DNA from 2 places in the Bacillus sp. FSL K6-3431 genome. Region 2 is predicted to be linked to the other one. Evidence: predicted binding sites of a transcription regulator. Region 2 holds the regulator's gene; the other holds the start of a gene.
The links. Region 2 encodes Rex, which represses fermentation and respiration genes when NADH is low (regulators of the CRP and FNR family bind a similar motif). Its sites were predicted from a motif close to TTGTGAAATATTTCACAA; they were not measured.
Positions count from the first base shown of each region.

Region 1: a site for Rex is predicted at 2,155-2,172, ahead of qoxA (cytochrome aa3 quinol oxidase subunit II). Genes of this name have one in related genera too.

Region 1 covers NZ_JBBOCT010000001.1:4,443,720-4,448,156, reverse strand. The annotation lists gene qoxB (cytochrome aa3 quinol oxidase subunit I) at 1-1,017, opposite strand, end outside; gene qoxA (cytochrome aa3 quinol oxidase subunit II) at 1,107-2,039, opposite strand; gene MHB53_RS21405 (histidine phosphatase family protein) at 2,460-3,029, opposite strand; gene MHB53_RS21400 (hypothetical protein) at 3,117-3,941, opposite strand; gene MHB53_RS21395 (MDR family MFS transporter) at 4,225-4,437, opposite strand, start outside.
Region 2 covers NZ_JBBOCT010000001.1:4,121,926-4,126,362, forward strand. The annotation lists gene MHB53_RS20025 (ABC-F family ATP-binding cassette domain-containing protein) at 1-1,025, opposite strand, end outside; gene MHB53_RS20030 (redox-sensing transcriptional repressor Rex) at 1,324-1,986, shown strand; gene MHB53_RS20035 (twin-arginine translocase TatA/TatE family subunit) at 2,268-2,444, shown strand; gene tatC (twin-arginine translocase subunit TatC) at 2,459-3,211, shown strand; gene MHB53_RS20045 (YdiK family protein) at 3,318-3,512, opposite strand; gene MHB53_RS20050 (CPBP family intramembrane glutamic endopeptidase) at 3,512-4,240, opposite strand.

The DNA.
Region 1 (4,437 bases), 320 kb from region 2:
CAGTGGTCCTTGCCCCATTGTAAAGAAATGGTGTGTCCAAACTAAGAAGGACAAAAACGAGATAATTACAATGGAACCAACCATTGATTTATACCCGTATAGATTACGTTGTGAAAAAGTAGAGATAATCTCACTATATATTCCAAATGCCGGCAAAACTAAGATATACACTTCTGGATGTCCCCAAACCCAGAATAGATTCGCCCAGAGCATATCCATGCCGCCATTTGTTGTTGTAAAGATGTTTGCGCCGAATAGCCTATCCATTGTTCCCAAAAGAAGTGTAACAGTCAGTACTGGAAATGCAAAAACGACAATTGCATTCGTGATAAATGCAGTCCATGTGAACATTGGCATCTTCATTAATGTCATACCAGGTGCTCTCATTTTTAAGATAGTCGTAATAAAGTTAATACCGGATATTAATGTACCAATTCCAGCAATCTGAATTGCTAGCATATAATAATTTGTCCCGACAGATTGACTGAAATCATTGCCAGCGAGCGGGAAGTAGGAAGTCCAACCTGCATCAGGAGAACCACCAACAACAAAAGAAATATTGAATAACATCGCACCCATAAAGAATGTCCAAAAACTTAGTGCATTTAAGCGCGGAAATGCTACGTCACGAGCACCAATTTGTAATGGAACAACGAAGTTCATTAAGGCAAAAATAAACGGCATTGCCATAAAAATGATCATAACCACTCCATGGGTAGTAAAAACTTCATTGTAATGCTGGGCATCTAATAGCGTGTTTTCGGGTACGGCAGTTTGCGCCCGCATCATTAGTGCATCCACTCCGCCACGAAATAACATGAGCAAAGCAGAAATCAAATACATAATCCCGATCCGTTTATGGTCTACGGTTGTTAACCATTCACGCCATAAATAACCCCATTTTTTAAAATATGTTAAGCCTGCAATAACTGCAATAACCGTAAGGCCTATAGCAACCATCGCTGCATAAATTGCAGGACTTGGGTGTGGAATGGCAAATCGATCAAAGTAATTCATACTTCTTAGACTCCTTTCAAGGAATATTTCCTGTCATCTAAAACTAGTAGTTAACAAACTTAGAACCTAGTTATGATTTTGTTTGAATCTTACTCGTTCGATTCTTCATGAGAATCGCCTGTATCGTGTTTATGTCCGTCATGCTCATCTCCTGATTCTTCTTGAGAATCATTTGATCCATGATTATGGCCACCATGTTCCCCTTCTGGAGCAGGCAAGAATTCTAAATGTGTTCCACTGAACGTCAACTGTCCAAGATGACCCGGTTCTAGTAACTCATTGAATTTTTCTTCTGTTAGCGGATCAGCTGTTGTTTTCACGTCTTCCACCCATTGATCAAACTCTGATTCTGGCATTGCCTTCACTTGGAACGTATTTTCGGCGAATCCTTTCCCACTAAAGTTTGCATTTCGTCCCATGTATTCACCAGGGACGCTGGCTGCTAAGTGTAATGTGGTCACCATGTCCGACATCGCGTATTTTTGTCCCCCAAGTTGTGGAATCCAAAAACTCGTGATCGGTCCGTATGAATACAGTTTAAATTCCAATGCCCGATCTGTGGGGATATATAAGTAGTTAACTGTTTCTATATCCTCTTCAGGATAACTAAAATGCCATTTCCAATTAGAAGATGAGGCATAAACAATCAATGGTTCTTGATTTTCATAGCCTTTCGGTGTTGCCTCCACTTCATATGTGGATTTAACAGTTACGATTGAAAGAAAGATGATGATTAAAACTGGAATCCCGACAATAATTGATTCAACAATCGGATTCCCTTCAATGTGTGGTGGTTCATAATCATCACTTTGTTTCGATGCACGGTATTTTGTTACAATAAATATTAATAGAGCGAAAACGACAATCACAACGACCGCCATGGTCGCAATCGAAATCCAAATGACATTCGCTTGCGTTTCAGCTTGTGGCCCTTTAGGATCCAAAACCATTAATGATTCACAACCCGTTAACGCCACGATACTAGTGATAACCAAACTTAAAAGAGCCCATTTCATTTTCATTAAAGTACCCCTTTCTTTTATTTTAAAAGCTAACTTACATGATGTAAGACGTATATAGTGATAATGAAAAACTACATAGATTATTTTATTCTCATAGAATGCTAAAAACAATTCTTTGTGATTAATGTCACAAAGTGTTCATGAAATAATACAGTGGTAAGTCACACAATGTTAATAAAGCCAAAGCAATATTAATATTATAGAAGAATAATAATTAGCATTTTTTTAAAAGCTGGATTATGATAAATGTTTAAGATACTATAAAAAGTCTGGATTGATATACTCATCCAAAACGCATTTATTAAGGTTTTTATCCATAAAAAATATAGAGCCATTCCAAATTGGATTGGCTCTATACTATCTGTTTTTATTATTAGTTTTTTGATTTTCTAACAACCGATAAAGGTAACTAAAAGTTCATTAATTATGAAAATAATAAGTGGTACAGTTCCAGTGTTTACTACTCGTTCTTCTTTTACCTTTCCATCCTCTTTTTTGTAGTTCTTTCGCTATTAACATATTAAAAAAACCATGTCCAACTAAGGCACTTGATTTATATTCTTGAGAGTGTTCAATTAATACTTGCGCTGCCTTTTGTGCCCTTTGCTTTGCATCGCTGTAAGATTCACACCCTATTGAATATCCACTAAACCACAAACACCTTAAAACAACTGCCCATATATTTGGATGTAATTTTATCGCATTACATTTTAAAGAAGAAACAGGCAGCTCTGTTTCGCGAAAGACTGGCATCGAAGTCACTTTAGCATGTTGATGCAATAGCATCGCTGACTCAACTGACCTTTTCAAATCGCTAGTCATCACAATACTGGCTGATTGTATCTTATTAAGTGTATCCATAGGATAGGAACTTTCTTCTAACACCCCTTTATCATCGTACCTTTTTACCCAATCATTAAACTCATTACATGTTATAAGCTGCCTATCGGTAAACTTAGATTTACCATGTCTAATCAATGAAATCTCCATGGATAAACGCCTACTTCTATTTTTTAATTTCACCCAAACTACTATCCGTAATTTTCTTTTATTGGGTACAATATTTTCATTTACCTCTTAGGATTGAAGAGCCTTATGTAATGATTTTTTCAATGTTTCTATGAATGTATCACGCGTTTCAGATGATAATTCCAATAGAGAAAGATATGGATTTAAATCTTCAAGTTCAACTAATAAAAGATTGCCTTTATTAGTTCGACATGCATCCACTCGTTGAATTCCCCAATCAAGATTGTTCCATTCAATGAAACGTTGCGCAAATAATAAATCTTCCTTCGTAGGAACATACTCTTTTAGATCCCATCTATTTTCTATATCTGGTGCATAAAGAGCATATTGAAATTCATGGTCGATGAAATAGAAAGACACCTCATAATCAAAGTTAATAAAAGGCTGTACTAAAGTATCTTTTTTATTTGGGTTCACTTTTATGGACAATTCATTTTTGAAGACAATTTCCATCCCGATGGAATCAGCCCCATCTTTTGGTTTTAAAATATAGTTTTCTACATTAGGGAGTTTATCTAAAGAATGGAGTGTATCAATCGTTGGAATAACAGGAAATTTGGCATCTGTTAGCTCGATTAAGTATTCTTTTCCATTCATATCGGCCTTTCCATCAAATGAATTATATGTTTTCAAACAATTTGAAACTACTCGATTTCGGAATGTAAGATATTTATCCTTATAATTCGCTACTGGTCCAGCATTTCGAAATACAATTAAGTCAAAATCTTTTTCAAATGTTTCAACGTCTTCTGGATGACAAATTAGCAACTGAAAATTTTCTCTAAGCTTTGAAGTAAGGAATAAATCTTCCTCATAATATGCACGTCCTTTTGCTTCATAGTACAAGTCTGTTACGAATAACAGCTTCTTCATTGGATACTCACCTGCTGTTAATTAATTTAATTTGATTAGCAAAAAACTTCTGCTTGTAATAAAGGTGCCCCAGCTTCTAGAATAGTAGATTAGCACCTCGATTGCTTAATAAGATGTATTACTCTGTCTATTGAGTTCATCTATACGTTAAAAGTATTTCAATTTGCTGCTAAAGATCACCCAGTTGTTCCTCAAGCCCTTAGACCTCAAAAGATATGTAGATTATTATTATAAAGCAAATTATTTTTATGAGTAGATCCTCTTATAGCTGAATTCTTTTATTTTAATCAGTGGATAGAGCCATTTCTTTTTTATTTAGTAATATTCCCGTTACAGCAAATGCACATACTGCCAGCACTACTAACATAATAAAGACTGTGTGCAAACTTGACTCTAATGCATGCCCTTTTAACTCATCACTTAACCATAAGCCTGAAATGGCAATTCCAATTGCTTGTCCTAAATTCCTTAATAAATTATTCGATCCCATTGCCGC
Region 2 (4,437 bases):
TTTTCATAGCCAATTCCTGCGTCTGTTATTTTTAAGACATCATTTCCACTGGGACGGTCTATTCCGAATGAGAAGTTAGCAGATTTTTCACCGCTGGTCGGCTTATCTAAAAGCTGGATTTTATCTAGCTGTTTACGGCGACTCTGTGCTCTTTTGGTTGTGGATGCACGTGCCAAATTCCGCTGGATAAAATCTTGCAGTTTCGAAACCTCTCCTTGTTGCTTCTCAAATTGTTTCATCTCACGTTCATATGTTTCAGCTTTATGGATTAAATATTTGCTGTAATTACCATGGAATTTTATCATTTCATGTCTTGAGAGCTCGTACACTTGGTTCACGACTTTATCTAAAAAATACCTGTCATGCGATACGATTAGGATAGCGCCTGCGTAGCCTTGTAAATATTGCTCTAACCAAGATAGGGTTTCAATATCCAGGTGATTGGTAGGTTCATCTAGGATGAGAATATCTGGTTTTGTAAGTAATAGCTTTGCTAGTGCGAGACGTGTCTTCTGGCCACCACTTAAAGTTGAAATTAAAGTATCATAATCTTGTTCATAAAATCGTAATCCATGCAAAACGGATCGAATGTCTGATTCATATTGATATCCACCACTATCTTTGAATGTAACTTGTAGTTGGTCATAATCATGTAAAAGCCGTTCATATTTATCTTCCTGTTTATAGCTGGTGGGATCTGATAATTCTTGCTCGATTTTTCTGATTTCTGTTTCCATCTTCATTAAATCAGTAAAAACGGTAAGCATTTCATCCCAGATGGTTAGTGTTGATTCGAGTCCGGTATTTTGTGCTAAATAACCAATCGATACATCTTTTGGCCTGACTATTTGTCCGGAATCATACGATAAATGACCTGCAATCATTTTTAATAGCGTTGATTTTCCAGCGCCGTTTCTACCGACAAGTGCGATTCGATCTTTTGATTGTATTTCTAATTTTATATTCGATAAAATTAACTCTGCACCAAAGTATTTTGTCAATTGTTGTATTTGTAATAACATCATGTTAATTCACCTCAAGTACTACCTAGTTTAACGCATATTCACTAATTACGGCAATCTTCCTCTATTTTGTTTTGCAAAAAAGACAGTTCGATTGAAATAGTGTATTATAGTGAAGAGGTGTTGGTTGTGAATAAATTGACGCATTTTAATGAAGATGGTCGGGCGAAAATGGAGATGTTAGTGGGAAACCTGAAACTGTTCGGACAGGATGGGGCCTACTTTACTTATAGAAAAAACAGGTGGGGTATCAAGTAATAATTTTCAACGCGAAAGCGGAAGTGGTAAGGGGGACAAATAAATGAGCGAAGAAACAGTTAAAATTCCACATGCAACGGCAAAGCGGTTACCACTTTATTATAGATTTATTAAAAACCTTCATGCATCTGGCAAGCAACGTGTTTCATCCGCGGAGTTAAGCGAAGCAGTAAAAGTAGATTCCGCCACGATTCGTAGAGATTTTTCTTATTTTGGCGCGCTGGGAAAAAAAGGATATGGGTATAATGTGAATTATCTGTTAAATTTCTTTTCCAAAACGTTGGACCAAGATGAGTTAACAAAAGTTGCGTTAATTGGGGTTGGAAATCTGGGAACAGCTTTTTTAAATTATAATTTCCTCAAAAACAATAATACGAAGATTACGATGGCGTTTGAAGTGGATTCGGACAAAGTGGGTACAATGATGGGTGAGGTACCAATATATGATATGCGAGAACTCAAGGAACGTCTTCAAGAGGATGATATTTCGGTCGTGATTTTGACAGTACCTGCGAATGCCGCTCAGCAAATCACTGATGAATTGGAAAAAGCCAATGTGAAAGGAATATTAAATTTCACACCTGCAAGGCTTACAGTTCCATCTTCCGTTCGTGTTCACCATATTGACCTAGCTGTGGAGCTACAGTCACTTATTTACTTTTTGAAAAATTACGCCGATACAGACACGGAAATTTCACAGGAATAGGGTAATTAGAATAGCTAAGTTAGGATCAATCCGTTAAAATAAACAATAAGAGGATGTTCAAAAAGTCACCAAATGATAAACGGCGAATTTCTTCGTTGCTCGGTTTTTCCGGTTCTCACGTAGCTACAGGAAGGATCTTCTGTTAAGCTCGCTCACGTCCTGTGAGCAACACAGAAGTCAGCACATCCTGTGCAAGTCAGATCCTCAAAACCTTCTCGCCTCGAACTTCTTGTTTCTTATTTGGCACCTTTTTGAACACGTACTATAAGGAGGTGGGCGCAATGCCAGGACCGGGTAGTTGGATTTTAATTGCACTTGTTGCTTTATTGATTTTTGGACCTAAGAAATTGCCAGAGCTTGGAAAAGCAGCGGGTAATACATTACGTGAGTTTAAGAACGCGACAAAGGGACTTGCTGATGAAGATGAAAAAGAGAAGAAGCAAGACGCCGACCAATGATAGGATGACATATTATGAGTCAGAATGATATGACGATTTATGACCATATAGAAGAATTAAGAAAACGGCTGATCATTATAGTCGTTTTCTTAATGTTTGCAGTGATCGGCGGATTTTTCCTTGCACAGCCACTAATTAAAATCATACAAAGTGCGGATATTGTGCAAGATTTAACGATGAATGCATTTCGAATCACAGATCCATTTAAAGTATATATGCAAATGGCACTTTTACTTGCATTCATCATTACTTCACCGCTGATTTTATATCAGTTGTGGGCATTTATTAGCCCGGGGCTTCATGAAAAGGAACGTAAAGTAACACTAGGATATATCCCTGTTTCCGTGTTTTTATTTTTATTGGGTATCTCTTTTGCTTACTTCATTTTGTTTCCATTTGTCATCCAATTCATGCTTACGCTTTCGGGGAATATGGATATCCAAACGACAATCGGAATTAATGAGTATTTTCAATTTTTATTCCAAATTACAATTCCATTTGGCATACTATTCCAATTGCCAGTTGTCTTACTGTTTTTAGCAAGGTTGGGAATTGTCACACCATCTTTTTTGTCGAAAATTAGAAAATATGCATACTTTATCTTATTTGTGATTGCTGCATTTATTACACCACCTGATATCGTATCGCATTTATTGGTAACCGTACCGCTCTTTATCTTATATGAAATTAGTATATGGATTTCGAAAATTGGATATAAAAAAGCGCAAGCTGCGGAAAAAAAGTACGAACACAAGCAGAATAAATGATAAAAGAAGAACCGTGGTTTAGAAAAGATGGAAAGTGTCTTAATATCTAGACATGATGATAAATGCATACTTCAAAGAAAAAAAAGAGACTTTCGCTTAAAGTCTCTTATTTTTTCACCTTTTTTAATTTGAAGTGTATAGAAAGTAATCGAAACCCCGCCCCGAAATCAAAGGTAGCGAGAATGACTAGTAAGTAAGCGAAGATATTCCAATCATTTGCTGTAACTTGTTGAATGGCAAAGAAGGTAAAAATAGCTCCTAGGACTATATATATGAATCCAGAGAATAACGGTGACCTCATTAGAATAAACCTCCCATCCAGCTATGCAACAATCCTACTACTTCTTGATTAGTTGGTAATTTAAACTGTCCAATTGTCACTATTGTATTCATGGCTACATGAGAAATAATAGGAACAATAATTCTTCCCGTTTTTACATAAAGGAAAGAGAAAGTAAAGCCCATCGCCGCATAAATAATTAAATGCTTTGGCTCTTGGTGTGCTAAAGAAAAGATTAGTGCACTAATCAATGCTGAAACCCAGAAAGGAAATCGATTATAAAGGGTTCCGAAAATGACTTTACGAAAGACGATTTCTTCTAGTATTGGACCTAAAATAGAACTAGCAATGACAACCATGGGCACAACTCTGATCAAGTTCATGATATTTTGTGTATTTTGTGAACCAGCTTCAATTCCAAGGACCTGTTCTACTAAGACAGCAGCAATTTGTGAGATAAAGGCAAGGAAAATTCCGCCAATTGCCCAATTAATAGATGAGCTAGCGGATAAAGGCTTAGACTTTTCAATTTTCGTGTAAGGAGTTGCTTTCTTTAAAAGTAAAAGCACGATAGCCAATCCGACCGAAAAGCTAATAACAACCCAAAGTCCCGCTGCAAGAACCTTCATATCGTTAAGATCAGCATGGAAAACCTTTGTGCCTATGAGCAATAGCAAAGGAAATCCAATATATGTGGACAGATGCATAGATATAAACGTGATAACGATGTATATATATCTTTTTTTCATAAAATAACATGTTCCTTCCCGACTTATATAAGTAGACAATCTTAATATTACTAATAATCAGGTGTGCATTCAATTAGGAAGGCTTTTTTACAGACTTTGTAGAAGTTTGGCGAAAGGTTTTTAAGGAAAAGAAAGCAGGAGACTTGCAATAAGTTCCCAAATTTAATATTATAATAATTGTGTTAGCACTCGATTAG